Regions from separate parts of the Microbacterium sp. NFH-22A-Y genome, predicted to be linked through region 1. Evidence: predicted binding sites of a transcription regulator. Region 1 holds the regulator's gene; the other holds the start of a gene.
The links. Region 1 encodes HspR, which represses chaperone genes until heat shock. Its sites were predicted from a motif close to AAGTTGAGTCNNNNNGACTCAACTT; they were not measured.

Region 1 (3,401 bases):
GTCGTCGTCGCCGGTTCCGCCGACTGACGGGAGGAGGTGTCCATGGCCAGTCAGGATTGGTTCGACAAGGACTTCTACAAGGTCTTGGGCGTCTCCAAAGACGTGTCCGAGGCCGACCTGAAGAAGGCGTACCGCAAGCTCGCGCGCACCTACCACCCGGACTCCACGCAGGGAGACCCGGCGAAAGAGGCGAAGTTCAAGGAGATGAGCGAGGCGTACGCCGTGCTCTCCGACAAGGCCCAGCGCGAGGAGTACGACCAGATCCGCGCGATGGGCGCCGGAGGCGCACGCTTCCAGGCGCCCGGCGCGGGTGCCGGCGGGTTCGAGGACGTCTTCAGCCGTTTCGGCCAGTCGCGCGGGTCGGCGCAGTCGGCCGACTTCGACGACCTGTTCTCGATGTTCGGCCAGGGCGGCGGCTTCGGCTCGGGACGCTTCGGTCAGTCGACCGGGGGATTCCGCGGCTACGGCGGTCCGCAGCGCGGTGCCGACGTCACCGCGCGCACCACGCTGGACTTCCAGACCGCCGTCAAGGGCGAGACCATCACGCTGGCCGGCGAGGACGGCAAGCCGTTCAAGGTGAAGATCCCGGCCGGGGTCTCCGACGGCCAGAAGATCCGGCTGCGCGGACGCGGACGGCCGTCGCCCGACGGCGGCGAGGCGGGCGATGTCGTGGTGAGCGTCACCGTGCGGCCGCATCCGGTGTTCACGCGTGACGGGCTCAACCTGCGCGTGACCGTCCCGGTGACCTTCACGGAGGCGGCGCTGGGGGCGACGATCGAGGTGCCGACGCTCGGCGGCGATCCCGTCAAGCTCCGCGTCGCGCCCGGCACCCCGTCGGGTCGCGTGCTGCGGGTCAAGGGCCGAGGTGTCCACACCGCGAAGGGCACGGGCGATCTGCTCGCCGAGGTCCAGGTCGCCGTCCCGGCGCACCTGGACGACCAGGCGAAGGAGGCGCTGGAGCGCTTCCACGAGCTGGAGCCGAAGGAGAATCCGCGCGCCGACCTCATGGCCAAGGCCCGGGAGTGACGATGAGCGACGAGCAGCCCGACGAGGAGGCCCCGATCTTCGCGATCGCCGTCGCCGCCGAGCTCGCCGGCATGCACCCGCAGACCCTCCGCCAGTACGACCGGCTGGGGCTGGTGGTCCCCGGCCGCACCCAGGGCGGGTCGCGGCGCTACTCGCTGCGTCACGTCAAGCAGTTGCGCGAGGTGGCCGCGCTCTCGGCCGAGGGCATGAGCCTGCCGGCCATCTCGCGGCTGATCGAGCTCGAGAACGAGGCGCGCGGCCTGCGCCGTCGCGTCGCCGAGCTGGAGCAGCGGCTGCAGGAGGAGCTCGCCCGTCGCTCCCGCGTCTTCGCGGCGGGGGCGACGGGGTCGGTCGTGACCCTCCGCCACGGCACGCGCGTGCGCCGGGCGACGGAAGTCGTCCTGTGGCGACCGCTGCCCGCGGCGGACGCCGATCCCGAGCAGTAGCGGCGACTAGACGGTGCGGGTGCCGACGGCGTCGACGAAGGCGCCGTAGTCGGTGCGGGAGAGCGCCGCGTATCCGTACGCCCACTCCACGATGGACTCTGCGGCGGCCCGCCCCGCACCCAGGTAGCCGACCACGCGCGCCGCGTTCGGGGATTGGCCGTGGGCACGCGCCAGCACCGTGGCGCACGCCTGGGCGTAGAGCCGGAAGGGCGCGTCCTCGAGCGTCTCCGCGTCGATCCCGCCCTTCATGTCGCGGAACTGGCGCACGTAGTAGTCGGTGCTCGCGCCGCGGAAGTGCCCGAGGAACGGGTCGGACGAGCCCTGCAGGATCCGCTGCAGGGCGACGACCCGGCCGCCCTGCCCGTGGCTCGCCACGAACGAGGCGAGCTCGGCGGGCTGCGCGGCGCCCCCGTACTCCTCGAGCACGCTGCGGCCGGCCTCCTTCACCTGCATGAGCAGGGCGGCCCCGTCGCCGTCGACGAACACGGCCACGTAGCAGCGCGTGCCCACGCTGCCCACGCCGACGACGCGTCGCACGACGTCCGACAGCGAGTAGTGCGACAGGACGAGCTGCACATCGGCGCGGGTGGTCGCGATGTACTGGGCGAGGGAGGCATCCACCGCGGCGACGATCTCGTCGGTGACGTGGGTCATCGTCGGCGGCTGTTCCACGAAGCGCAGCCGGCCGTCGGGATCGAGGGCGGTCATCTTGCGCACGGCCTTGTCGCCGGTGCGCTTCTCGGCGTCCGCGATCGCCGCACGCAGCACCTTCCGCGACGCCTTGTCGCCGCCGATCAGGCCGCCCGCGGCGTCGAAGTGCTGGTAGAACCGCGCGAGCGGCGTCGTGGTGTCGCCGACGGCGAGGGCCCGCGCGTAGCGCACGACCGCGGCGCGCGCGGCATCCGCGGTGACCGCGTCGTCGCGTCCGGTCGCCTGACCGGCGACGACGATGCTGGCGACCAGGCGCTTGAGGTCCCACTCCCAGCTGGCCCACGCCGACTCGTCGAAGTCGTTGAGATCGAACACCAGCGTGCGCTGGGGCGAGGCGTAGAAGCCGAAGTTGGCGACGTGGGCGTCGCCGCACGACGCGACGAGGATGCCGCTGCTCGGCCCCGCCGCGAGGTCGTCCGCCATGAGCGCCGCAGTGCCGCGATAGAACGCGAACGGGCTGGCCGACATGCGCTCGTCGCGCAGCGGCACGAGTTCCGGGACGCGGGCGGCGTTCTGGGCGGAGAGGATGCCGAGGGGGTCGCGCCGGTGCGTCGGCAGTTCGGCCAGCATCCTCCGGGGGAAGCGTCGGCGCTCGCGGCGGCCTTCCTCGTGCGCGCTCTGCCGGCTCGTGGGCGCTGTCCAGGAAGCGAGGGTCATGCGCTCATGATGGCATCGAATCGTCGGCGTCCCCCGGCGTCGAGCCGCGGGCGGCGTCGAGCGCGCGTTCGTGCTGGAGACGCTGGCCCACCCGGTGCATCTGGTCGGTGAGCGCGGAGATCACCGTGGCGCTGGTGACACCCAGCACGATGAGCCCTCCCATCATGAGCCCCACGGCGATCGTCCGACCGAGCGGTGTCACCGGGACGAAGTCGCCGTAGCCGACCGTCGCCAGGGTCGAGAAGCCCCACCAGATCGCATCGCCCAGGTTGACGATGTTCGCGTGGGCGTCCTGCCGCTCGGCGAGCCACACGAGCGTCGACGCCGTGAACACGAACAGCAGCGTGAAGATCGAGACGAGGATCACCAGGCGCAGCCGCTGGCGCGAGGCGCTGGCGCGGAACCACGGCAGCCGCCACAGGTAGGCGAGGATCACGAACGGACGCAGGTAGACGATGACCAGCGCGACCGCTTCGAACCATCGTGTGCGCAGGAACTCCCGCGGCGACCCGCAGATCGCGAGGCGCACCACGATGTCGGCGATGAACACGATCCACAGGA
Region 2 (3,401 bases), 340 kb from region 1:
CGAACGCAGGCTCGAACACCGCGTCGAGACCGCCGCCGCGCACCCGCCACGGACGCAGCGGCGTGGCGAGGTCGTAGTCCCAGGCGACGGGGACGGAGATCTTGTGCAGCACGCCGTCGACGACCACGCCGTTCTCGGTCGCCCCCGTCCCATCGGTCCAGCGCCCGCCCACCTGGATGCCGAACGTCCGGCCGTCGGCGAGCAGACCCGACCCGGCACCCCAGTTCCACGCCACGTCGTACGGCCAGCGGCCCCGCCCGTGATCCAGGACCGCCCACGATCCGGCCGGCACGTCGTGATCGATCCCGTCGAGGGTGAGCGTGCCGGATGCCGGCAGCGCGACGTCCTTCACGGTGTACTGGAAGCGCCGGGACGACCACGGCACCACGACGGCGAGCAGGTCATGGCCGGGCGGGCGGGTCACGGTGATGTCGAACGACGCGGCGGGGATCTCCGCGTGCAGCCGCCAGAGCTGCCCGCGCTCGGCGGGCGTGATGGTCGCCGCGAGGTCGCGATGACGGGCGATCGTGATGCCCGTGCCGAGCGAGCCGGGCAGCGACACCTCGCGCGAGGGCAGGACGGTGGCGTTGCGGGACCACGTGCGTCCGGTGGCGCGGTCGCGGATCCACACTTCGTGGACCGCGGCGTAGTCGAGCGACGACACGGTCAGCGACACGATGTGCGTGGGCGTGATGACGTTCCAGTACTCCCACCGCTTGTTGCGACCCCACGACCGCACGAACCGGCCGCGCCCCCGGCCGATGCCGTCGGTGTCGACGAGGGGCCTCCGGCTGAACCCGATCGCGGCCGGGTTCAGCCGGCCGTCGGGGCGCGTGAGGGAGACGGGTGCGGTGAGCTCGCGCTCGTGCGCGGCGGGGAGGTCGGGCATCGGCATCCTTGCTGACGTTCCGGGTCGGGTGCTTCGACACTAGCGCTGTCGACGCGAACCGCCCCGGTCCGAGGCGGACGCGGGGCGGTTCGGGCGGTGGCGCAGGGCGCCGACGGTCACGGCTCGACGGGCTGCGGCTCCTGTGCCGACGCGTGGGCCTGGATCGTGGGCGCGCCGCCGTCGGCGACGACCTGGACCTTGCGCGGCTTGGCCTTCTCGCTCACGGGGATCGTCACGGTCAGCACGCCGTTGCTGTAGGTCGCGGCGATGCCGTCGGTGTCGATGCCCTGGCCGAGGTTGAGCTGACGCAGGAAGCTCGCGGTCTCGCGCTCGCGCGTGATCCACTTCACTCCCTCGCCCTCGGTGAGGGTGCGCTCGGCGCGGATCGTCAGCAGCTGGCCGTCCACGTCGATGTCGACCGAGCCCGGATCGATGCCCGGCAGGTCGGCGCTCAGCACGTAGTGGTCGCCGTCGCGGTAGAGGTCCATCGGCATCCGGCGCGGTCCGCGGCGCGTGTCGAAGAGGCCCGACGCGATGCGGTCGAGGTCACGGAACGGGTCATACGTGGCCATTGTTCTCTCCTGTTCGTGTATGGCTCTGTGAGTTCTGAAAGTTGAGCCTCGTCGACTCAACTAGCTTCAGATTAGCACTCACACCAGGAGAGTGCCAACGGTTCACGCACAGCGAACCCTCCGACCTGCCCGGGCTCAGTTGACGCACGAGCCGGAAACCACGCCACCGTTTCCGGCGTCGGCGCCAACTCGCCGGGCAGCGCCCTCCTCCTCCCCAGACGGCGCACCCGCGCACGTTCTCCACGGGGCCTCGCGGCGCGGCGCGCGACGGCAGCGAATGCGCCCACGCTGAGGGGATGCCGCGCCCACCACGCCCGCTTCCGTCGACTCTGCCCCAGGTCTTCACCGCCGCCGATGCGGCGGCGGCGGGCGTCGCCCGCGGACGACTCGCGGCGCGCGACCTGGACGCACCCTTCCGCGGAGTCCGCCTCCGGCGTGAGGCAGACGACGCGGCGACGCTCGGCGAGGACGCCCCGGACGAGATCGCGCGGCGCGCCATCCTGCGTCGCGTCCGCGCGCACGTGCTGGTGCTTCCGCCCCACGCGTTCTACATCGGAACGACGGCGCTCGCGATCCACGGACTCCCCCTCCTCGACGCGGATGCCGCGGCATCCGGCGACCTCGACGTCGCCGTGCCTGCGCCGCACCGTGCGCTCCGGCGGACGGGCATCGCCGCCGTGCAGGTCGCGCCGATGCTCGTCCACTCCACGGTCCGGGCCGGAATTCCCGTCGCGACGCTCGGCTCCACCTGGGCGATGCTCGCCCGTGAGCACTCGACACGCGATCTGGTGGTCATCGGCGACGCGATCATCCGCGTGCCCCGCGACGGATGGGGGCGGCGTGTGCCCGAACGCCAGCTCGCCAGGCCCGAGAACCTGGGTGCGGCCGTCGCCGCAGGACGCCGACAGGGAATCGGGAAGCTCCGGGCAGCACTCCCCCTGCTGCGCACGGGCAGCATGTCGCCGCTCGAGACCGACTGGCGACTGTCGCTCATCGGGACCGGCCTGCCGGAGCCCGAGCTCGACGTCGAGGTGCGCACCTCGGACGGGCGATTGCTCGGCATCAGCGACGGCGCGTTCCGGGCTCACCAGGTCGCCGTCGAGATCGAGGGTGATCACCACCGCACCTCGCGTCGCCAGTGGGCGCGGGACCTCCAGAAGTACGCCGACTACGCGAACCTCGGCTGGGACGTCGTACGCCTGACCTCCGCGCACATCCGTCAGGATCCGTCCTGCGGCGCGGCACTGGTGCGCGCCGCCCTCGCGCGCCGCGCCGCGCCTGCGTGACCGGCCGCTCGGTGGGCCCGTTCGCTAGAAATGGCAGCACGGTTTGCGGCGCGAGCGCCAACCGAGCCGCGGCTGCGAGCCGGTGCTCAGCACTCCACGACGTTGACGGCGAGACCGCCCTCGCTCGTCTCCTTGTACTTCGTCGACATGTCGATGCCGGTCTGGCGCATCGTTTCGACGACGGCGTCCAGCGGCACGTAGTGGGTGCCGTCGCCGCGCAGCGCGAGACGCGCCGCCGTCACGGCGGTGGAGGCCGCGATGGCGTTGCGCTCGATGCAGGGGATCTGGACGAGCCCGCCGACGGGGTCGCAGGTGAGGCCCAGATGATGCTCCATCGCGATCTCCGCGGCGTTCTCGATCTGACGGTTCGTCCCGCCCATCACGGCCGTCAGCCCGCCGGCCGCCATCGCGCACGCCGAGCCGACCTCGGCCTGGCATCCGCCCTCCGCACCCGAGATCGACGCGTTCGCCTTGAACAGCGAGCCCAGCGCCGTCGCCGTCAGCAGGAACCGACGGATGCCGCGGCGCCGGTTCGCCTCGGCGAGCGCCTCGGCAGAGGCCGCGACCGCCTCCGGCACGGGATCGGTCTCGCCGTGCAGGCCGAGCAGCGCCGAGCCGACCAGCTCCCCGTACGGGGTGACGGCGTTCGCGGCG

Region 2: the regulator HspR is predicted to act here: its motif matches at 1,500-1,524, upstream of L0965_RS02680 (Hsp20/alpha crystallin family protein).

The regions. Positions count from the first base shown of each region.
Region 1 is NZ_JACBGF010000001.1:245,101-248,501, forward strand. Features, by position in the region: gene L0965_RS01120 (nucleotide exchange factor GrpE) at 1-27, shown strand, start outside; gene L0965_RS01125 (DnaJ C-terminal domain-containing protein) at 43-1,026, shown strand; gene L0965_RS01130 (heat shock protein transcriptional repressor HspR) at 1,029-1,472, shown strand; gene L0965_RS01135 (DUF2252 domain-containing protein) at 1,479-2,840, opposite strand; gene L0965_RS01140 (potassium channel family protein) at 2,845-3,401, opposite strand, start outside.
Region 2 is NZ_JACBGF010000001.1:588,753-592,153, reverse strand. Features, by position in the region: gene L0965_RS02685 (DUF2804 domain-containing protein) at 1-889, opposite strand, end outside; gene L0965_RS02680 (Hsp20/alpha crystallin family protein) at 1,006-1,461, opposite strand; gene L0965_RS02675 (hypothetical protein) at 1,758-2,747, shown strand; gene L0965_RS02670 (L-serine ammonia-lyase, iron-sulfur-dependent, subunit alpha) at 2,834-3,401, opposite strand, start outside.